DNA from 4 places in the Lysinibacillus sp. SGAir0095 genome. Region 4 is predicted to be linked to each of the others. Evidence: riboswitches for the same ligand, from Rfam matches in the RefSeq annotation. Region 4 holds a riboswitch; each other region holds the start of a gene.

The links. A riboswitch is a leader RNA that binds a small molecule or an ion and turns the genes downstream of it on or off. The one in region 4 is predicted to bind cobalamin.
Region 1: it holds a riboswitch for cobalamin, as region 4 does, so the genes downstream of both, C1N55_RS04080 (FecCD family ABC transporter permease) here and metE (5-methyltetrahydropteroyltriglutamate--homocysteine S-methyltransferase) in region 4, are expected to answer to the same signal.
Region 2: it holds a riboswitch for cobalamin, as region 4 does, so the genes downstream of both, C1N55_RS20665 (S-layer homology domain-containing protein) here and metE (5-methyltetrahydropteroyltriglutamate--homocysteine S-methyltransferase) in region 4, are expected to answer to the same signal.
Region 3: it holds a riboswitch for cobalamin, as region 4 does, so the genes downstream of both, C1N55_RS12230 (hypothetical protein) here and metE (5-methyltetrahydropteroyltriglutamate--homocysteine S-methyltransferase) in region 4, are expected to answer to the same signal.

The regions. Positions count from the first base shown of each region.
Region 1 covers NZ_CP028083.1:795,943-801,554, reverse strand. The annotation lists gene C1N55_RS04085 (adenosylcobinamide amidohydrolase) at 1-449, opposite strand, end outside; gene C1N55_RS04080 (FecCD family ABC transporter permease) at 454-1,437, opposite strand; cobalamin riboswitch at 1,631-1,825, opposite strand; gene C1N55_RS04075 (acyl-CoA dehydrogenase family protein) at 1,919-3,109, opposite strand; gene C1N55_RS04070 (acyl-CoA dehydrogenase family protein) at 3,257-4,924, opposite strand; gene C1N55_RS04065 (class I adenylate-forming enzyme family protein) at 4,925-5,612, opposite strand, start outside.
Region 2 covers NZ_CP028083.1:1,595,320-1,600,931, reverse strand. The annotation lists gene C1N55_RS20665 (S-layer homology domain-containing protein) at 1-3,750, opposite strand, end outside; cobalamin riboswitch at 3,928-4,130, opposite strand; gene C1N55_RS07865 (TlpA family protein disulfide reductase) at 4,230-4,931, opposite strand; gene glnA (type I glutamate--ammonia ligase) at 5,119-5,612, opposite strand, start outside.
Region 3 covers NZ_CP028083.1:2,480,618-2,486,229, reverse strand. The annotation lists gene dacB (D-alanyl-D-alanine carboxypeptidase/D-alanyl-D-alanine endopeptidase) at 1-396, shown strand, start outside; gene C1N55_RS12250 (endonuclease IV) at 439-681, opposite strand; gene C1N55_RS12245 (metal ABC transporter ATP-binding protein) at 829-1,575, shown strand; gene C1N55_RS12240 (metal ABC transporter permease) at 1,591-2,454, shown strand; gene C1N55_RS12235 (Fur family transcriptional regulator) at 2,451-2,861, shown strand; cobalamin riboswitch at 2,945-3,124, shown strand; gene C1N55_RS12230 (hypothetical protein) at 3,288-3,839, shown strand; gene C1N55_RS12225 (ABC transporter substrate-binding protein) at 3,836-4,792, shown strand; gene C1N55_RS12220 (bifunctional adenosylcobinamide kinase/adenosylcobinamide-phosphate guanylyltransferase) at 4,889-5,455, shown strand; gene C1N55_RS12215 (adenosylcobinamide-GDP ribazoletransferase) at 5,544-5,612, shown strand, end outside.
Region 4 covers NZ_CP028083.1:3,908,325-3,913,936, reverse strand. The annotation lists gene C1N55_RS19215 (MFS transporter) at 1-1,060, opposite strand, end outside; gene C1N55_RS19210 (MerR family transcriptional regulator) at 1,215-2,429, opposite strand; cobalamin riboswitch at 2,690-2,866, shown strand; gene metE (5-methyltetrahydropteroyltriglutamate--homocysteine S-methyltransferase) at 3,024-5,324, shown strand; gene C1N55_RS19200 (hypothetical protein) at 5,490-5,612, shown strand, end outside.

The DNA of each region.
Region 1 (5,612 bases), 1.0 Mb from region 4:
GCAATGAAAACTCTTTGCTGCTCCCCACCGGATAGAAATTCCAAATAGTGATTTTCATATTTTTGGATATCCGTCTGCTGCATTGCCTTTTTTACTGCACTTTCATCTTCTGCTCCCCAACTTGAGAAGAAGCCTGATTGATGTGGGTACCGGCCAATTGACACGGTATCACGAACTGTACTCGAAAAGGCTGTTGCATGTAGTTGAGGTAAGATCGTCATTTTTCTTGCTAACTCACGAGTTGAGTATTCACCTATTTCTGCTCCATCTATGTGGACCGTTCCAAAAGTAGGACTCATTATGCCACTGATTACCTTTAATAAGGTTGACTTTCCGCATCCATTTGGTCCTAGAATTCCAACCATTTTGCCTTTTTCTACTTGAAATGTAATATTTGATAGAATGGGGGTTGCTCCGTAACCACCTGAAATATTTTGAACCTGTAGCATATCTTCACCCCCTGCTTCTTCGTTGTTTAAAGAAGATATATGAAAAGACAGGTGCGCCAATAAAGGCTGTAATCACACCAATTGGCAATTCTGATGGTGTGATAATCGTCCTAGAGACCAGATCACAAATAATCAACAGACTTGCTCCATTTAAAAAGGATAAGGTCAATAAATGACGATGATCCGTTCCCCAAAGCATACGCGTCATATGAGGAACGACTAACCCAACAAAGCCAATGGTACCAGATACTGCAACTGCGGCTCCCGTAAGCATCGAACCTCCAGTTAAAATCGCATACTTCCTAAACTTTACGTTTACACCCAAGGCCTGTGCTCGTTCATCACCATACATCATTGCATTTAATTCTCTTCGGTTAAGCCACAAAAGTATGACCCCAATCAAAACAAAGGGCAAAATCATTTGGACATATGGCCATCCACGCATAGATACACTGCCAAGTAACCAGCTTGTAATTTCACGTAGCTGTTGGCCAGTAAGCGCAATCATTAACGAAATACACGATCCCAAAAATGAACTGAATATTACTCCAGTTAAAATAAGTGTTTCCATTTTCATGGAGCGATCGATGAAACGGGCAAAGGTTAATACGAGAAGCATCGTCAAAAATGCCCCAACCATGCCGAAAAGTGGCAGGGTGTATGTCCCTATTACAGGTATTGAAAGACTAAAGAAAATTGTTGCCACTGCACCAACAGAAGCTCCTGAAGAAATTCCAAGCGTATATGGATCAGCTAAAGGGTTTTTTAGCAACCCTTGAAAGGCTGCCCCTGCAATTGCTAATGAGGCGCCGATCAGACCTGCTAATATAACGCGAGGCATTCGAATGCCCCATAAAATACTGTAAGCACTGGGATTTGTTTCGTCATCCCATAATGTTGAGATGGGGACATCTGCTGAACCAATGGACACCCCAAGCCAAATGCTAACTAACAAAATAACTATTGATGAACTATAAGCAAGCATCATTCTTTTTTTCACAATGTTACCTCAAGACTATTCTTTACATTATTATATTTTTTAGTAGAAATTAAAATCGTTTTTATCATATTGTTTTTCTTGCCATTTCACAAAAATAAAAAGCCTCCCTAGCCAAAATAGGGAGACGGTTCAGTAATTGATATCATTACAATCCTTGTACTCCCCCTATCCTCGTAAGGTGTGAATCTATCATCATAAAGGCAGGTCTCCTGGCTTATGTTCATCGTGCTCCCTTCCTTCCCATTACACACTTCTTGTAACAGTGGATTGCAGGGCCACTCCCATTTACAGTTGCGGGACAGCGTTGGACTTTCACCAACTTCCCTTTTACTCTTTTTGCTAGTCTAGCAAAAAGACCTTTACTACTTATGAAATTATTTCTTTCTATTATACTTTAATTATGGAAAAGAATGTATAAAACTTTCGCTTTCATTGCTTGATGAAAAACAAAGCCTCCTAATCTATCGTATCAGTCATTTTGTTTCAGAACTAATTCAGCTAATTTCTTAATTGTTAAATCATCCATTGGTGGGTTATGGAGACCCGCTCGTACATCACGGTAATAACGCTGAAGCGGATTTGTGCGTTGCAGACTCTTTGCGCCTACAACTCGCATTGCTTTATCCACTACAGTGATGGCAGCATTGGTTACTGTATGTTTAGCCACGTTTACTGCATTGACAATTACTTCACCTTCCGCTACCGTTAACGTTCTACCATTTTGTTCTCTATTTTTTAAATCCACATAGCTTTGTGCTGCACCATACAAAGCGAAGCGTGCTTTAGCTAGCTCCAGTTCAATTTCTCCAAGTAACGCTTGAACATTCGGTAATGATGCAATTGTTCCTTGAATGCTATTTGGTGAATGGGTATTTGCAAATTGTATGGCATAATCACGTGCTGCCTGTGCAATTCCTAAGTATGTTGCAGGAATGACCAGTAGCCACCCATTCAATTTAAAGCCAGTCGTATAGTTAGGAACTTCAACTAGATCTGATTCTTCTAATTGCACTTCACTTAATACAAAATCATGACTACCTGTTCCCCGCATCGCAATAACATCCCACGTCTCTTCAATAGTAATACCTGGTGTATCTTTATGTATTAAGAAGAAACCGATTTTTTCCTCTTCCTCAATCCATGCCGAGGTTAAAAAGTAATCTAGCTCGGGTAATCCAGTTGTATAACTTTTACGTCCAGTAATTACCCACTTGTCACCATTTCGTTTTGCTGTAGTTCCAGGACGCCCTCCTCGAATGGGGCTACCTGTTGCTGCTTCACTTACCGCCCTATTGATGATTGCGCCTTTTTCTACCGCTTTAGCAAAGTTCTCTAGTTTCACAGGTTCCCAGTATTTATTTTCAAATAACTCACCTACCGTTAATACCGTCCAACCTATGGAAAGTGCAGTACTTCCGTCGTAGCTCGCCAGTGTTTCCTGTATTAAAATCGCATCATAAACACTAAAACCCTCTCCCCCTAATTCTTTTGGTAGAGTAATTTTTGTATAGCCAATTTCTCTTAGCTTCTGTATATGTTCATGAGGAAAGACAGATTGCTCATCAATTTGTTGGGCATTGTTTTTAAATTCCTCTTTTAAGGATGCCAATTTTTCTAACCATTTCCTTTGTTCCTCCGTTTTAATAAATAGACTTTTCAAATGATCATCTCCTCATTTAACGAAATCCGTACTACATCATACAGCCATTTTACTTTTTGGATCTTCCATCCGTCAATTCTTACTAACTTAATATGAATTATAAAATGAAAAAGAGCGCCATTTCAAAATGGAGCTCTCTTTTTAATATTAGATTATTTCATGAAAGTATTGGACCGTAATCATTGGATCACCTAGTTTACGCAGCTTCCAAGTTTCTTCTAGATATATCTCAGCTAGTTTTTCAAATTTCCCTCCGTGTTGACTTGCCCATTCAACAGCAATGACACTTTCATAAATAAGTGCCATTTTTTCCGCAATCCCTTTTGCTTCATAGGTTTGGGCAGCATCATCTAGAGTAATAAATAGCTGTAATTGTTTTTCAATTTCATTTAATTGATTTTCAACGATTTGTTTCAAGTTTGATGCCGGGATATCCTGTAATCTATTGTTCATTTCTTCAACAAAAAGAATGTGTGCTTCATATTTTTTAAATAAACGAATAACATCCAATGCTAAAATATTCGCTGTTCCTTCCCAAACCGTTAACACTTGTGCATCCCGTAATAATCTTGGTGTGACAAAGTCCTCGATATAGCCATTCCCTCCATGAAGTTCGATGGCCTCACTTGCAAATTTCACCGCTTGTTCTGCTGTTTCCTTCTTCAAGATAGCAATGTACAAACGATTTAAAATGGTTTCTTTCGAAGACCCCCTCCCCTGAGTAATACGATCATACTGTTGAATTAAATCAAATGTAGTAGCCACTTCCACATGTAGTTTCGCTGCAAATTTTGCTAAGGAATCCTGAATCATTGGATAATTTGTTAAGCTTTTGCCGAAAGCCTCACGATTTGATACATAATGCTTCGCTTCTAGAAATGCTCGTCTCATAATCCCGATGGAAGCAATGGCATTACATATTCTGGATAGATTTAAAGCTTCGAGCATATAGTAAATTCCTTTACTTGGGTCCCCAACAATATAGGCATGAGCTCCATCAAACTCAACTTCCCCGGATGGCACTGCTCGAACGCCTAATTTATCCTTTAATCGTCGAATTCGAAGTCCATTTACTGAGCCATCTTCTTTTTTCCAAGGTACAGCGAAAAGTGTTAATCCCTTTGATCCTGAGGGTGCGTTTGCTATACGGGCCAATACCATGGCCACCCCACACATCCCTGCATTTGAAGCAAAGTATTTTTCTCCATATAATCGATAGTTTTCGCCATCAAAACGGGCCTCGACCACATTTGCACCTACATCAGAGCCACCCTGACGTTCCGTTAAGAAGGTAGCCCCCTCAAATAATTCCACATCTCCCGTTGAACAGACATGCGGAAGGAAGCGTGCCCTTAATTCCTCACTTGCATAATGATCCAGTAAATAGGCTGTTGCCATTGTTAAAGTCACAGGACAATAAAAACCAGGTTCAGAATGAGAAAGCAAATAGCCTTGTGCAAAACTATAAACATAGTTTCCCTTTTTTCCCAACTGCGGAATTTCTTTATGGACATAGCCAACGATTCCTGTGTTATAGGATTGCTTGATGGTTTTTTTATACCCTTCATTGACCCATACTTCTGAAATTTCCTCTCCATAACGATTATAGCGTTTGAGGCGAGGCTCTCCTTCCCGGTCTGTATGCTTTGCCCGTTCATCAATTTCTCCAGCGACCAGCTCGCCAAAATCCTGCAATTCTCGCTTGGCATAATCTAAAAGCTGCGGCTCGAGCATTTGCTCTAGTATTTTATGAAGTGTCTCGTCATTTTCAAAAAAATTTGTTTCTCGCTTACTAATAGACTGTAAAACTTTCATTTAGTTCACCACCTGTTGCTTCAATTTTTGTTTTAGTATTTTTCCTGAAGCGTTTCGTGGTAATGCATCCACTTGTTCGTAAACCCTCGGAACTTTATATTTTGCAAGGTGTTCAGTTAAATAGTCTTTGAGCATTTCTTCTTCAATGGGCTTTTTTGCTGCAAAGACTGCTTTTACCGTTTCTCCCCATTCTTCATGAGGTACACCTATAACTGCAACTTCAAAGATGCCATCAAATTGAAGCATGCGGTCCTCGATTTCTTTTGGATAAATATTAACACCACCCGAAATAATGACGTCTTTCTTTCGGTCAACAATCCAAATATACCCGTCCTCATCGAATTGCGCTAAATCACCGGTTTTTACCCAACCATCAAGAAGTGCAGCCTTTGTCGCTTCTTCGTCTCGATAATAACCAACCATATTCCCTTCACCATATAAAATCACTTCACCGATTTCACCCGCTGCCACATCTTCACCATCTTCATTTATAATGCGAAGCTCTGTTCCAAAAGGAGCACGCTTTCCAATGCTTCCCGCCTTTTGCTCATGTTCATGATTAAACAATAAAGCTCCACTCGGCCCAGCTTCAGTTAATCCATAAACGCACATTAAATTATCCGTCTTAAAGGCTTGTTGAATAAAGTGGATTTCCTTTTCAGAAAGTGGTGCTCCACCATAAATCCAC
Region 2 (5,612 bases), 1.8 Mb from region 4:
AATCCCCATACTGTTTACGATTGCGATACTTTCTGCAAATTGTTTATTAATTTGCTCACTATCTTTAAATGATAGTTCACTAGTTTGTTCTGCCTTTTTGGATACGTATTCTAAAATACGTGCCATCATAGCAGCTGCCTGTTGTCTAGTTATGTTGGCATTTGGGTTAAATGTTGTTGTAGAAGTACCAGAAGTAATACCTGCCTCGTACAATGCTTGAATATGTGTTTCATACCATTGTCCGTCAGTATCCTTAAACTGACCTTCTTCTTCTGGCTGTAAACCTAATGCATTTGCGATTAGTGCAGCAAAATGAGCACGAGAAATTGACTTATTCGGTGCAAATGTACCATCTTCATGTCCTGCAACAACTCCGCGTTTTGATAAATATTCTATTTCTTCTTTATAAATTGTGTTGGAAATATCCTTGAAGGAATTATTTTGAGTACTGATAACAAATAATCCGCTCGATTTAGTTCTAATAGTAACTTGTCCATCCTTCACCGTATGTGGTATTGCTTTATATTGACCATCTAAAAATTGCAGGAAAACAGCATCCTTTGGAATATCTTTTACTGGAGCTGTTATCTTAACGTATTCTTTACCTGTTTTAATAGTTTGAGTTGTACCATCATTTTTTTCAATTTCGAACTGTACTTGGAAAGCCTGCTTACCTTCTGATTCAATCATCTTTGCTACTAAAATAATTTTTTCATCAGATATGTTAGGGATATTTAAACTTGATTTAGGAACTTCCATTTTTGTCCCTTGATTATCCTTTATAACAAGTACATTGCTCTTCTTATCTTTTAGAATTTCAATTAAATCTTTTGAAGAAATCTCTGCTCTTATTTCACCTTCTCTATTCTCTACGGAAATGGTTGATTCCTTTGATTCTGTTTTCCCATCCTCTGGATTAGTACCTGTAGTAGGCGTATCCTCTCCATCTTCAAAATTACCACCAATATCATTACCTAGATCGGTAGTGTATAGCCACTCAATCTTATCTCCAGGTTTAACTGTATAATAGCCTGCACTATAGCTAGGAAATACTCCATTCACTCGATACATCCATCCACTAAGTGGTCCTCTGTCGAATTCAAACAAGCCATTAATTCCTTCTACATAGACTCCATATTCCGTGTTCCGGGTACTTAAGGCAATGTTATATTTCGAAGTTGCGCGAGTTAAAACGTCGATAACCGTGTCACCATCCACCAAGTCAATTTGAGTTACTGGAAGTGGTTTTTCAGTGTTGGATATCACAATTGAAATAGAAGCACTCTCAATTTTTTCTGAGTTATCCGGGTTCCCTGTATCTCCCCCTGGATTTCCCGGGTTACTTGGATTCCCTGTGTTCCCTTCCCCACCAGGATTATTAGTATCTTGATCCTCATCATCATCATCATCATCATCTTCTGGAGACGTCAATGGAACATCGGACATATCGTATAACGGCGTTTGATTATTTAATAATCTATCGTACGCAGCCAAGGCATAGGCTGTTTGTTGCGTTGCCATGATATTAGTTAACCCATTTTTCGGATGAGCAAAACCACCGTCTATTGTGTAGTACGACAATATATTTGTTAAAATTGATGACCCATTCTCTTTAAGAAATCTTTCATCATTTAATCCATCAATTCCGAGTGTTGATAGTGCTACTAATACTTGATCGGCACTTTGAACATTTTCAGAACCCCACGATTTATAGCCACCATTCTCGGTTTGCATCGTTGCTAATTTTGCAACAGCACGGTCAATCGCTTCTTTGACTTCTTGTTTGCTTTGGTATGGTGCTAATGCTTGAATCACCATTCCCGTCATATCAGGATCTGGATTCGTGCCACTTAATGCAAAGCCTCCACCCGATATTTCTTTTTGCAATATAAACTCGATTAACTTGTTACGAGTTGTTCTATTTTCTGTAACAATATCAGGAATCTCATAATTTTGAGTATCCAATGCAATTAGAGCGAAAATTGCACCATTTATTCCTTGTCTTACCACTTTATCAAGATCTGCTAAGTTCTCTACTAAGTTATAGCCACCAACATCTCTAGCGTCTTTTCCGATTGCTGAAAGTGCAATAATTAAACGCGAATATTCCGTATTATTCCCGCTCAAAACACCTTCTTTATCTTGAAGATGGGCAGCTACATTATTGTAATAAGTTTCAAAGTAACCCTCTGGAACTTCATATCCTCCTCGAGCTAAGGCAAAAACATTCCATTCATTGCCAAATTTTGGAGTTGGTGTTATTGATAGTAAATAAGCATTTGAGGATAATAAAGCTTCTTCTATAGTTGGAGAAACTACTATACTAGTGGATGCTTTGACATCTCCACTTTCTGAAGCAGCAGTGATGGTTGCTTTTCCTTTACCAATGGCCCGAATAACGCCATCTACAACTGTAACAACTTTTTCATCACTACTTGACCAGATCACTCGCTCTGTTGCATTTGTTGGTTTTAATGTAACTTTAATAGAAGCAGTATCTCCAACCTTAGGTAATGAAATGTTCTTTTCAGTTAATGTAATTTTTGTTATTAATATTTTTTTGAGTTCTATTAATCGATTTTGCAATTCTTGTAATTTTACAAAATTAGTAACCGCTATTTTTTCAGAGTCACTTAATTTTTCGTATTCATTTGTTGCTTGTACAATTGATTCTTCATGTGTTGCATTAACCATATCGACCTGTGGCAATGTATCAATTTGAGAAATAACATCATGAACACGAACTAATGAATTATAGGCATTTTCTTTTTGAACAAGTATTTCTAAGTTTGTTACAAGTGCTTTTTGTTCTATATTCAAAGCTTCGTAAGCTTGACGGGCATTTTGAATCGCTAATTGGTTTCTTTCACTAATTTCTTCAATCGTTGGAAGCGAAGATATAAGTGAGATAACATTTGCTATCGCTTGATCATCATCATTATCAACCGGACTGCTGGTTTTTGATCCTTCACTATTTACTGGATGTACAGTTATCTTGGTAAATGGACGGTTAATATTACTATACTTTCCTTCACCTCGAACTGCGGTAATTTCATACTCACCTGGTTCAGAAAATTGAAGTGTGACATTACCTTCTGTATCTGTTATATATAGAGATTTTTCGCCATTGATGACAAGCTCTGCATTTTCAATAGGTGCATGATAATCCTGCCAATCCTCATTTTTAAATGCCCCTTGTAAATTCAATGTAATATTTTCATTAATTTCAGATGAATAACCTGGGTGTTCAAAAAATGTATATGGATTGTTCTCCCAATTAGTTGTAAAATACATAACAATCATATCGCCATCTTTAACTTCTTGCTGGCTTACGCCATAATTGGATATAACATGATTATGCGTATACATCCAACCGTCCTGGCTACCGGTACTAAATGTCTCTAAGCCTGCAATATTTGATATATACATGCCTCCGCCAAAATCAAACTCACTGGAGTTTTCGACATCATAACCTGCTTGATCCAATGCTTTAATAATTGCATGAATGGCATAAACAGTAGAATCACCTTCATCCATCGAATCTAGTAGACTACCGTATTCTGAATAAATTTCATTAGCATTTACATCAACCGCTGTTAGTGGAACAATTGTTTCATTTAGCCCCTCAATTCGAACCTGTACAGTTGAACTATCTGTCAGCTCATCAGCGTTTACTGTTACCGGCGAAAATAATGAAAGCGTTAACAAAAATGTTAGAAATACATTCAAGCCTTTTTTAAATAGATCCACTTACCAAAACCCCCTTGTTTCTTTTTTTAGTGAATTGCATGCAAGATAAAATGACAAAATAAAAAACCGCTAGCTCTCAAATTGAGAAATAGCGGAAAATAGAAAAAAGCATATAAAGTACCTATCCATATACCCATTGGTCTATTTGCCGTACATTCTCCTAAATTCCGAAGAGATTTGATACGATCAGAGAAAGGTAGGTCTCCTGGCTTGTGCATCCTTTTACTCTAAGAACCTTCCCATCTACTAGAAGCTTTTTTCTTCGTTTGACAGTGGCATCTTCTTATTTCATCTGCACTTACAGTTGCGGAAACAGCTTCGGCATTTTACCGAATTCCCTATTAAGCTACATGATTAGCACCTTTATCCTGCAATTCTATTCACTTACAATTGAGTATAATCTTAACTATTAGCTTGTTCAAGAACAAATCATAGTGCTTTCATACCTATTTTAGAAATAAGTGGAAATTTCCTTCTTATTAATCTATTAACTTCTCCTCTAACATTTCCTCAGTAACTGGCCCTATAATCTGCTCAACAACCATACCTTCTTCATTTATTATCATACTTGTTGGTATAGTCAGAATTTCGTAATTAATCGAAACGTCCCCCTTTTCATCCAATAAAATCGGGAAACTAATTCCATATTCATAGGCAAACTTTTTTACTTTATCCATGTTCAATTCTAAGTCGGTTGCATTTACTGCAAGAATTACGAGGTTCTCCCTATTGGCATGTTCTTCGTAGAAACGTTGTATAGCAGGCATCTCCTCAACACAAGGCGCACACCAGGTTGCCCAAAAATTAATAAACACCTTTTTCCCCTCTAAATCTGACAATCGAACAGTTTCACCGGTTAAAGTCTTTAATTCAAAATTCGGTGCTTTCACATTGAGTGCTCGTACCTCTGTTTCTTGTTCGTGGTCATCATGATTATGCCCTCCTTCCTCATGATCATGATAAATTTCTGGTTCATCAATCGATCGGTACTCAACCTGTTGTTCACCTTCTTCAACCTCAGGCTCTTGATCAACTGCTTGATTCAAGGATGTTGAATCCTCTTCATCAAATACAACCTCCAATTGATCTTGTTCATTCGTAAAAAGATTTTTCGATATTGTATTAATCAACGCAGCTAAAATGAGTAATGTTAAGCAAATAGAGACAATTTTCTTCGGCAAACCTTCACCTTACTTTCAAACTTATTCTTTTACAAGTATATGAGTGAAATCTAGTAAAATGAGTTGAAGCAAACGATTGACTAATTTGATTTTACCTGTCTTCATAGTTAAGAAAAGAATGAATTTGATCATTCTATATATAGAAAAAACCGTCTCAAAATCGAGACGGTTTACTTCATCTATAAGATTAGTACATTTTTAAATATTGATCACGTTCCCATGGGTGAACAGCTGTACGGAACATATCATATTCAATTTCTTTTGCTTCTTTGAAGTTAGAATAGATGTGTTCACCAAGTGCTGATTTGATTACTTCATCTTGTTCTAAGTAAGAAAGAGCTTCAAGTAGAGAACCTGGTAAACTCTCAATTCCGTTTTCTTTTAACTCAGCAGAATTCATAACATAGATGTTGCGATCAACTGGCGCTGGTGGTGTTAAACCGTTACGGATACCATCCAAACCTGCTTCTAGTAGAACAGCTAATGCTAAATATGGGTTAGCTGATGGATCAACTGAACGTAATTCAACACGAGTAGATAGACCGCGAGACGCAGGGATACGAATTAATGGTGAACGGTTACGAGCTGACCAAGCAATGTAACATGGTGCTTCATATCCTGGAACTAAACGTTTGTAAGAGTTTACTAATGGGTTAGTTACCGCTGTGAATCCTTTTGCAT
Region 3 (5,612 bases), 1.4 Mb from region 4:
TATGGGATATCAATCGGTTTAAATATGGAAAACTGGAGTTTTGAGGATGGCTCAGGAATGTCTCATGCGAACAAAGTATCAGCAAATGAACTCTCACTTTTGTTAACAAAAATAGGCGAGATCCCTTCCTATAATATTCTTCACTCAAGTTTACCTATTGGAGGTCAAACGGATCGAATTATCGGAGGGTCCTTAAAAAATCGATTTAATGAAGAACAATACAAAAATCGAGTTATTGCAAAAACGGGCCATATATCAGGCGTTTATACATTGGCTGGCTATGTAAAAGCAAATAGTGGACGAACTTTTGCTTTTGCCATTATGACACAAAACCAGACATCAATAAGATTGAGAGCTATCGATGAAGTAGTGAAGAAAATAATAATAGAATATTAAAAAGAGGTTTCTTTTCAAAGAAGCCTCTTTTTTGAAAAATTTTTAATGGCTGTCTAAATATTTTAAAAGCTTTTTAAGTTTCTTTTTCCCTATAATAGACTCGACTTCTTTTAGGAAAGAGTTTGGTATTCCGGTAAATAACCAGGTAATGGAGGCACGCTCCGATAGCGGTCTTAACCGCTGAACTTCTTCCAGGGTTAAATCAATGCCGTATTCTTTTGAAAACTTAACGATTTCTTTATCTGATTTAGATAAAAATTGTTCAATAAATTCAACCTGTTTCAAAACGACAACATCCTTTCAATAAATCATTGCAACAAATCTTCGATTATTACCAAAAAACTAAGCAAACATACTTTACTTTTGTATAGGAATCAACTATACTTACAATCTGTAAATCGTAATGATTATGAATTAGAAAGAAGAGAAAAAATGAGTCAAACATTAATTGAAATGAAAAACGTGTCTTTTCAATATGAATATACGCAAGTTTTAAAAAATATCTCCTTAAAAGTAGACGAAGGTGATTTCCTTGCTATTCTTGGTCCCAATGGGTCAGGTAAATCGACATTACTAAAGCTATTGCTAGGCTTATTAAAACCAATGACAGGGCAAGTTGAGCTTTTTGGTCAATCTAATGAAACTTTCCATAATAGAGAATGGATTGGATATGTTTCCCAAAAATCCAATGCATTTAATTCTGGTTTTCCTGCAACTGTTGAGGAAGTCGTTAAAAGTGGTCTAACAAAAAAAGTGGGTCTATTAAAAAAAATGCCGAAAGACGCAAATGATAAAGTAATAGAAGCATTAAATTCAGTAGGTATGGAGCAATTCCGTTCTCGTAATATTGGTCAGCTTTCAGGTGGTCAACAACAAAGAGTATTTATTGCGAGAGCTCTTATTTCCGACCCGAAAGTATTAATATTGGATGAGCCAACTGTAGGAATTGATCACGAAAATGTTCAATCCTTCTATGATATGCTAGCAAAGCTGAACGAGGAACAAAATAAGACAATTATTTTAGTTACTCATGATGTTGATACGGTATCTAATCGAATCAGTCATGTTGCCTGCTTAAATCAAACAATTCATTTCCATGGGTTTAAAAAGGAGTTTGATACAATTTCACAAACTCAATTAGACAATTGGTATGGACATTCAGTGAGAAAGATTCATTAATGAGGAGAAGGCAAAATGATTGAAGCAATTTTAAACTATGAATTTTTACAAAATGCCTTTATCTCGGGGCTAATTATTGGCGTTATAGCACCATTATTAGGTGTTTTTATTGTAGTAAGACGAATGTCATTAATCGCAGACGCACTATCCCACGTAACGCTGGCGGGGATTGCGGGGAGTTTATACTTAAGTCAAAGCTTCTCGGCGTTAGTGCTTTTAAATCCGATATATTTAGGGATTGTTGCAGCAGTTAGTGGCTCGATTCTAATAGAGCGATTGCGCAGACTATATAAACACTATGAAGAGCTCGCTATTCCGATTATTATGTCTGCAGGTATTGGTCTAACTGCGATTTTTGTATCTCTTGCAAGTGGCTTTAATACAGACTTAATGAGCTATTTATTTGGTTCGGTTTCGGCAGTATCAAGACAGGACTTATGGGTTGTAGTGAGTATTGCTATTGTAGTTATCTTATTTATATTCTTATTTTTCAAAGAAATGTTTGTCCTTGCTTTTGATGAAGAATATGCAAATGCTAGTGGACTGCCTGCAAAATGGATTCATTTCTTATTTATGCTGGTAGTTGCTTTAGTGATAGCTGCAAGCATGCGAATTGTTGGAATTCTTTTAGTTTCATCATTAATTACACTACCTGTTGCAGCCAGTATGCGGATTGCCAAAGGATTTAAACAAACAATTATTTATTCAATCCTCTTTGGTGAAGCCGCTGTTATCATCGGATTAGCAAGCGCTTACTACTTAAATCTGGCACCAGGTGGTACAATTGTTGTAACCTCTATATTAATTTTATTGATTGTCATCCTTGTTAAAAAAATTATACTTAAAACAAATGCAAAAGAAAGGGGAGCAGTTAAATGAACCTAACTAAAGCATGGGAAATATTAAAAGAAAACGGCTATAAAAAAACGGATAAACGAGAACTAATATTGAATATGTTCGAAGAGACTGATAAATATTTAACTGCAAAGGATCTCTTATCTGTATTGAAGAAGGACTTTCCTGGAATGAGCTTCGATACGATTTATCGCAATTTAGCTACTTTTGTTGATCTTGGTATATTAGAAGAAACTGAGTTAAGTGGTGAAAGAAATTTCCGTATGCAATGCGAATCTGATCACCATCATCATCACTTTATTTGTATGGAATGTGGGAACGTTAAAGAAATCTCGATTTGTCCAATGGAGATGCTGAACGAAAAACTTCCGGGATATACGATTGAGGCGCACAAATTCGAAATCTATGGAAAATGCTTAGGTTGTAGTTAAGCATTATAATCTATTACTAAATTCTACTGAAAAATTTAAATACTATTATTTTGAAAAATATGTTATATTGCTGTTAAGTGAATACTGTTTGCAAAGAAAGAGATGCGTATGAACGCTTAATAGGGAATTCGGTAAAAAGCCGAAGCTGTATCCGCAACTGTATGTGTTAGTTTCAAGATTTTTGCCACTGTCTATCTAGATGGGAAGGCTCTTTGAAATGCTATGCACAAGCCAGGAGACCTATCTTTTTCTGATCGTAAATACCCTCTTCGGAATTTAAGAGAATGTACGGCTTAATTTAGTGAATATTTTTATGCAATCTTATTCTGTAATTTTTTGCCATCCATTCTTGTGGATGGCTTTTATAATTTCTCTTGTTGTTTGAATGGGTTATTCACTAAATGTAATTGGATAGGGGGGGTATATATTCGAAAAGATATGCGATTTAGTTGTTATCCATTTATGCGTGAGCAAGGGAGTTTAGTCGATTATGAGATTCGCACAGATTCTCTTACTACACGAATTGGAGCTGTTTTACCAGTTTTACGTGGAGATGAAGCTTGTCGAGTTGTTTATGAGGACTTAGAAGTTATTCAGCCTAATGTTTATCATCTTAACGGCTCTATACGTGGAAAATTAGCGATTTCGGAGGCTGATTTACAAGTCTTGAGTGACCGATATGATTATTATGTTGCCCAAGTTGGGGATGTAATCAAGCAGTTTTTATTGCCTCAAGGCAGTGAAGCGGGTGCCTTACTTCATGTCTGTCGAAGTGAAGCAAAAAAATCATATCGTGCACTCCATAAAGTAAGTGAAGAACGCGAAGTACCAGAAATATTGTTTGATTATTTAGCTCTTCTTGCAAATGTATTTTTTGTAATGGCCGTTTACACAAACTCCAGACAGGGTGTAGATGAGATTCCATTTGTGAGCAAATCCTATCCAATAAAGAAAAAACGAAAAGAGGAAATTCGATGAAATTTTTAGAGAAAAAGTGGATGGCACCATTAGCAATCTCATTATTATTAGTTGGTTGTAATTCTGAAGAACCAGCTAAAAGCGATGATACAGAAGCAAACAAAAACGCTGGGGCAGCTGAAGAATCAGGTCCTTATACAGTCGTTGATGACCGCGGTGTGGAAGTGACTTTTGAGGAAGTACCAGAAAAAATTGTCTCATTACAACCGAGCAATACAGAGATTTTATTTGAGCTTGGAGTAGGGGAGCAAATTATCGGTGCAACAGAATTTGATACATACCCTGAAGAAGCGCTTGAAATAGAACGAATTTCTGATTCAATGACTATCAATACTGAGAGAGTAATTGAAATGCAACCTGATGTTGTTTTTGCCTATACAGTTGGGGAAGAAACGCATATTGAACAATTAGAAAATGCTGGATTGAAGGTTTTTGTTATTCAAACTGCCGCAACAATTGATGATGTTTATGGTGATATCGAGCAAATAGCTGAAGTTTTAAATGTTGAAGAAAAAGCTGATGAAATCGTTTCAGGAATCGAAGAGCAAATTGCGGCGGTTCAAGAAAAAACGGCTTCATTGGATGAAAAGGAAAAAGTATACTTTGAAATCTCACCATCTCCAGATATTTGGTCTGTCGGCTCTGGTACTTTCCAACAAGAGCTTATTGAAGCGGCTGGCGTTGAAAACATATATGCTGATCAGCAAAGTTGGTTTGCAGTTTCAGAAGAGGATTTAATTACCCGTAATCCAGAAGCAATTATTACAACTGTAAATTACAGTGAAGATCCAAAAGGAGAAATTTTAGCTCGTGAAGGATGGTCAAATATTACGGCGGTTCAAAATGAAGAAGTTTATGTATTAAATGCCGATATCCTAGATCGTCCAGGTCCACGAATTGGTGAAGCCATCGAACTAATTGCATCAACAATCTATCCAGAAATTTTTAACTAAAAAGTAGGAGAGCAAATTCTTAATTAGAGTTTGCTCTTTTCGATTTTATCTCTAATAATTACTTTAGCTTATTATTAAATTTTGGAGGAGAGTCTCATGAGTAAAATGATTTTTATTTCAGGTGGTGTTCGGAGCGGAAAAAGTGCATTTGCTGAATGTTATGCTAAAGAGCTATATCACCAATTTGAGCGGACCAACTTGTTTTATATTGCTTCCGGTGTTGCTTTTGATGAAGAGATGGCTAGTCGAATCAAACGACATCAGCTAGATCGCGAAAAGTCAGCTATTAAGTGGGATACACTGGAAATTCTAGATGGATTACAGTTTGATGTAGCCATCTCTGCAGAGAAATCTGTAATACTTTGGGATTGTATAACAACTTGGCTAAATAATATCCTTTATAAAACAGAACAACTTGAACGAAATTCCAGAATACTTGAAATTGAAAAGTACCTTGGGGCATTAAAAAAACAACTTATCGATTGGACTAAGGATGGCGGTATTATTTTACTAGTATCCAATGAACTATTAGATGAGCCCAATTCTTCCTTTACAGAGGTGAATTATTATCGTTATTTGCTGGGAGAATTACATCAATGGATTGTTCACCACAGTGACGAAGCTTACGAAATGGATTATAGTAAGAATATACGTTGGAAATAGGACGGTGCCCGTTGTGAAAAATACCTTTATTGGTTTCCTTTTAACTTTTCAGTTTTTCTCCTCTTTACCGATTCGGATGGAACTACCGATGAATAAAAAAACAGTAACTGCAATGTATTCTATGTTGCCTGTTTTGGGGCTTTTAATGGGGAGTACG
Region 4 (5,612 bases):
TTTGCATGAAATATGCTATAGGAATATCAATAAAAGCTATCACAATCCCCAAGCTAAACATCAGTAAAGAATAATAAATGCCATAAATCATATGACTGAATGGAGCACCCTCAAATATTAGCGGAAGTCCTGCCGCAATCATACAAACAGATAAGAAGATTGTCACAACCCTTATTAGTTCTGAATAAGGGATGCGCTCTGTCAGTTTCTTGACAACAAGGGCTCCAGCAATTAGGCCGACTGGGAGTGAAGCTTGGATGACTCCGAAGGTATTTGATCCTAGCTCCAGAATGGTATTTATTATATATGGAACAGGGATAGTGACTGCTAAACTCAAAAAGAAGTTTAATGAAATCAAAATCAGGAACAGGCCCATAATATTCTTTCGCTCGTACAAATATTGAAACCCGTCTTTTATATCTTTGATAAAATCGATTTTTACAGCTTCTTTGACCGATTCCTGTAAACTCTTATTGAAGTTAAAATCAATAAACAGCATCGACAATCCTGAAATAATAAAGCAAATCCCATTAAATATGATAAATATCCTTATATCGAAAAAAGCGAAGACCATTCCACCTAGCATTGGACCAAGTATGGAAGATATAGAGTCTATGATTTTTCCAATAGAGTTAAGATTCATCAACCTTTTGCTAGAAACGATATTCGGTTTGGCCGCTTCCATACAAACTCCGAAAAAAGTGACAAAAATAGTTGAACAGAAAGCTGTTAGATAAATGAGTAATAGATGAAGGCCCCAAAAACTGCTTACGATAAACATTGAAATAAACAATGTTCCGCTAAGAAAATCCATAAGTATAATCATCTTCTTTTTATTAACCTTGTCTGCAATTACTCCTGCAAAAGGATTAATAAGTATCATCGGCAATATTCCAAGCAACAATGTAATGGTAAAACTTAATGCCGAACCAGTTAACTTTAATACGTAGAAACTGATGGCAAAGTTATATATTGATGTTCCGAAAACGGAAATGATTTTCCCCGATGAATAGAGCCCCAAATTTCTAATTTCTTTTTTTTCGTCTAAACGTGTTTCCATAGTTTTGCCTCCTGGTATACTCTTTGGTCTTAAATCAGTGACTATCAATCACTAAATCATTTGTTAAACCAAGTGTAAGTGGTTGGCTAAACCCCGGAACAATAGGCAAGAAAACTAATTATTAAATAAAAAAATAAAAAAGATAGGGAGGACCCTATCTTTTTCCAAAGAACAAATAATTAAAAACCTCTTCCCCTTGGACGAAATAATCCTCATAGATACCGCCTTTGCTTAAAACATCCGATGCAAATTCCTCAATGAGCTTAAATTTGAGTCCTTCGATTTTGCTGCGTATTTTTAATGGAATGAAGTTGTCACGATATTGGGGAAGAATTTTACTATTGACGCTAAACTTCTTAAAGGCCAAGTATGTCCCCAGTAGGTAGGCCTCCTTCTTAATGAGATCTTCTAGCATCTCTATCAGAAAATCAGTATGCTTAAAACTGTAATTGCTTGTCCCCGCATTATCTATAATAATATCAACAGAATTCTTTTTTATAGGGATTGCTGAGAAATCAGCACAGATAAATAGAATATCTTTCTTGATTCCAGTTCTTTCTAGGATGCTTTTTAGAAACCTCTGCTTTTCAATATTATAATCAACCGCAATATATAAACAGTTATCTGGAAGGACATTATAAATCGTTCTTAGTAAGAATCCAATTCCAGTACCAGGTTCAAGAACTACCTTACTCTCTAAATCGAGTCCTGTAATTTTCCGCTTTACTGTTTGTAGTCCTTTTTGAAGAGTCTCCAGATAAAAAGAATCAGTATTTAAAATATAATCTGATATGTACTCATCTGAACTTGAAATTGGAACTATCTCATTGGAAGTACCGGATAAAAGGATTCCAGATTCAACCTTATATGTTTGGCAATTACAGACAAGGTCTCCATCAATGATTTGATTTCTATTGATTGAGCCATTTTCAAGAGAAAGAGGAGCATCACATTTTGGACAGACTAGAAGGTTTAGGTTGTTTATATTAATCCCCATAGGCACTTTGGAGTGTCCGGGTCTCTCGTTAAATTCATCGATTTTCTTTTTGATTTTTTCATTCGCGGCTGTTAATCTTGCAATTTCCTCTTCTGTCTTCTCGTATTTATGATTGAATAAAGACTGATAATAGGCATTTTCCTCATACCCTGCAAGCATTCCAAGATTTTTGAAAGTCAAAATTGTTTTGATCTCATTCAAGCTAAACCCCATTGACTTAAATTCGATAATCAATTCTAAGTCCTTTTGGCAGTTATCATCAAAAAAGTAATGTCCGCCTTTTTTCTCAGGTACAAGCAATCCTAAATCCATATAATGGCGTATGGCATCAATGGTTAAGTTATTTACTTGTCCAAACTTACTAATTTTCATCAGAACCCTTCTTCCCTTAGTTGAATATTTAATTGCAATATCGCTGAGTTAGGTATCCTTTAAAAACGAACTGACAAATTGTGCTATTCTTTATCCTATTATATATTTTTAAACTGAGAATTATATTATTTTATAGGGTAATTAACTTAATAAACTATTTGATTAACTTGGTATAATTACTTACTATCTATTATCCTGTTTGAAAAGTCGGAAATTTTAGTTTATAAGTATATCTTTTTATGTTATAGTGTAAACCAATTACATAACGTGTAAGATTAGGTGCTTATGAGAGTAAGCTTAAAAGGGAAGCTTGGTGAAAATCCAACACTGTCCCGCAACTGTAATTCGGAGCAAATCTGTTAGCCACTGTGAAAACGGGAAGGCATGAGGCGCGTTGATGATAAGTCAGGAGACCTGCCTAGTTCTAGTACACACCCAAACCTACGTGGAAATAGGTGGTGTTCTGTGCGAAATGAACGTAAATTTATTTACGCTTTTTAGTCATGCATAGATATGTCCGAAGCTATTTCTCAACAAAGAAATAGCTTCTTTCTTTTGGGGTTATGTAGAGCAAAGGAAAAGGAGGCGTATTATATGAAGATCGTAAGTACTGTAGTTGGTTATCCTTATATAGGAGAAAACCGTGAATGGAAACGAATTGTTGAGGGATTTTGGAAAAGAGAAATGACTGAGCAAGATTTTGAAAAGCAGATGAAGGCTTTGCGTTTGCAGCATATCGGTCGTCAGCAAGCTTTAGGCCTGGATTTAATAACGATAGGGGATTTCACGTATTACGATCGTATGCTGGATTTAGCATTGATGTTTAATGTGATTCCAGATCGCTATAACAGTGCGTTAGAAAATGAATCCACATTAACTCGCTATTATGCGATGGCAAGAGGGACAGATCAGGTAGTTGCTTGTGAAATGACAAAATGGTTTAACACCAACTATCACTATATTGTGCCTGAATATGAGGGACAACACCTACACTTAACAGAAAATAGATTGCTAACGTATTTTTTAGAGGCAAAAAATGAACTAGGCATTATAACAAAACCGACATTAATCGGACCCTATACATTTGCTGATTTATCGAAAGGTTACGATGAAAAATCGCGGGCTGCGTTTATTTTAGCGTTAATTCCGCTCTATGCAAAAGTTTTGAAAGAGCTAGTAGAGGCTGGTGCGGAGTGGATTCAATTAGAAGAGCCCTCCCTAACGAAAAATTTATCTTCAACTGAAGTACAGTTAGTAGAAGAGATATATAAACAGCTAACAGAAAGTGTCCCAGAAGCCAAAGTAATGCTGCAAACTTATTTTGAGGCATTAACATCCTATGAAAATCTTATTCAGTTACCAGTTGCGGGTATTGGACTCGACTTTGTACATGGGAAGAAAGAAAACCTTGAGGCACTTCGAAAATCGGGATTCCCGAAAGATAAAGTTTTAAATATCGGGATTGTAAATGGTCGAGATATTTGGTCGGCCAATTTAGCAGAGGTAGCAAGTGATGTGCAGGCTGTCCTTATTTTAAGTGGAGCTAGCAATGTATGGCTAAGCTCTTCTTGTAGTTTACAGCATGTACCTGTTACAACGGTGAACGAGCGAAAGCTGGATTCCGTTTTGCTTAACGCTCTATCATTTGCCGATGAAAAAATAAATGAGATTGTCCATGTTGGGCATTTCATACGTACACAGCATTGGGCAAAAGAGGGTGTTGTATCGGAAAGTATGCAATGCATCGAAGCGCTTGCTACACACCCGGTACGAAACAATAATCGTGTAGAAAATTTAATCAAAATGATATCAAATAAAGATTTTGTAAGGATGGAAAGCTTTGAGGTGCGTCGTGAAACACAAAAGTGCGCACTATCATTGCCGGATTTTCCAACTACAACGATAGGGAGTTTCCCACAATCGGCACTAGTAAAGAAAACTCGTGCAGCCTGGCGAAAAAATGAGCTGTCAGATGAAGAATATGAACAATTTATAAGAGAAGAAACAGCACGCTGGATCTCGATTCAAGAAGATATTGGTTTAGATGTATTTGTTCACGGGGAATTTGAGCGAACAGACATGGTCGAATATTTCGGTGAGCAATTAACAGGATTTGCATTTACTGAAAAAGCGTGGGTAGTTTCCTATGGATCACGTTGTGTGAAGCCGCCAATTATTTATGGAGATGTAGAATGGACGAAGCCTATGACAGTAAAGGAAGTAGTACATGCACAGACACTGACAACAAAACACGTAAAAGGCATGCTCACTGGACCTGTTACCATATTAAATTGGTCGTTTGTTCGGAATGATCTCCCTCGCGAGACGGTTGCCAATCAAATTGCGCTAGCTCTTCGCAAAGAAGTAGAAGCATTAGAACAAGCAGGCATAAAAATTATTCAAGTCGATGAACCTGCCCTTCGTGAAGGATTACCACTTCGAAAAGAAAATTGGTCAAGCTATTTAGAATGGGCTGTTAATGCGTTTAAACTTGCGACATCTAGTGTAAAGACTGAAACGCAAATTCACACACATATGTGCTATTGTGAATTCAATGATTTTATTGAACCAATTCGAGCACTTGACGCAGATGTGATTTCATTAGAAACATCAAGAAGTCATGGTGAATTGATATCCTCATTAAAAGAAAATCCATACGAGCTGGGGATTGGCTTAGGTGTTTATGACATTCACAGTCCACGTGTTCCTGATGTAGCTGAAATGGAGAATATTTTACAAGAAAGTCTGGCAGTATTATCAAAGGACCAGTTTTGGGTGAATCCAGATTGTGGTTTAAAAACCCGACAGGAGTCAGAAACGGTTGCTGCACTTACGAATATGGTAAAAGCAGCGAAGTTATTACGTGATGCTTCTAAGGAGACAATCGTAAATTAACTTAAAAGCAATGATTTGGGGTACCTAATTTTATTAGAAAGTAGGTACCTTTTATTCGATGTAAATTGCTATTTTGATATAATGATATAACTGGATTTTTATAGAAGGATACTATAAGGTATCTTCATTGCTACATCTTTCGATGAATAGAAGGAGCGAAAACTTATGTCCCCCCAATCGATTTATTATTATGAGGAGAAGTTTAAAGAGTATATTATGAAAGCTTTGACAGATGATCAGTTAATTTCTTTCAATCAGTTATTAAAAGATTTAATTTGCGAATATCCT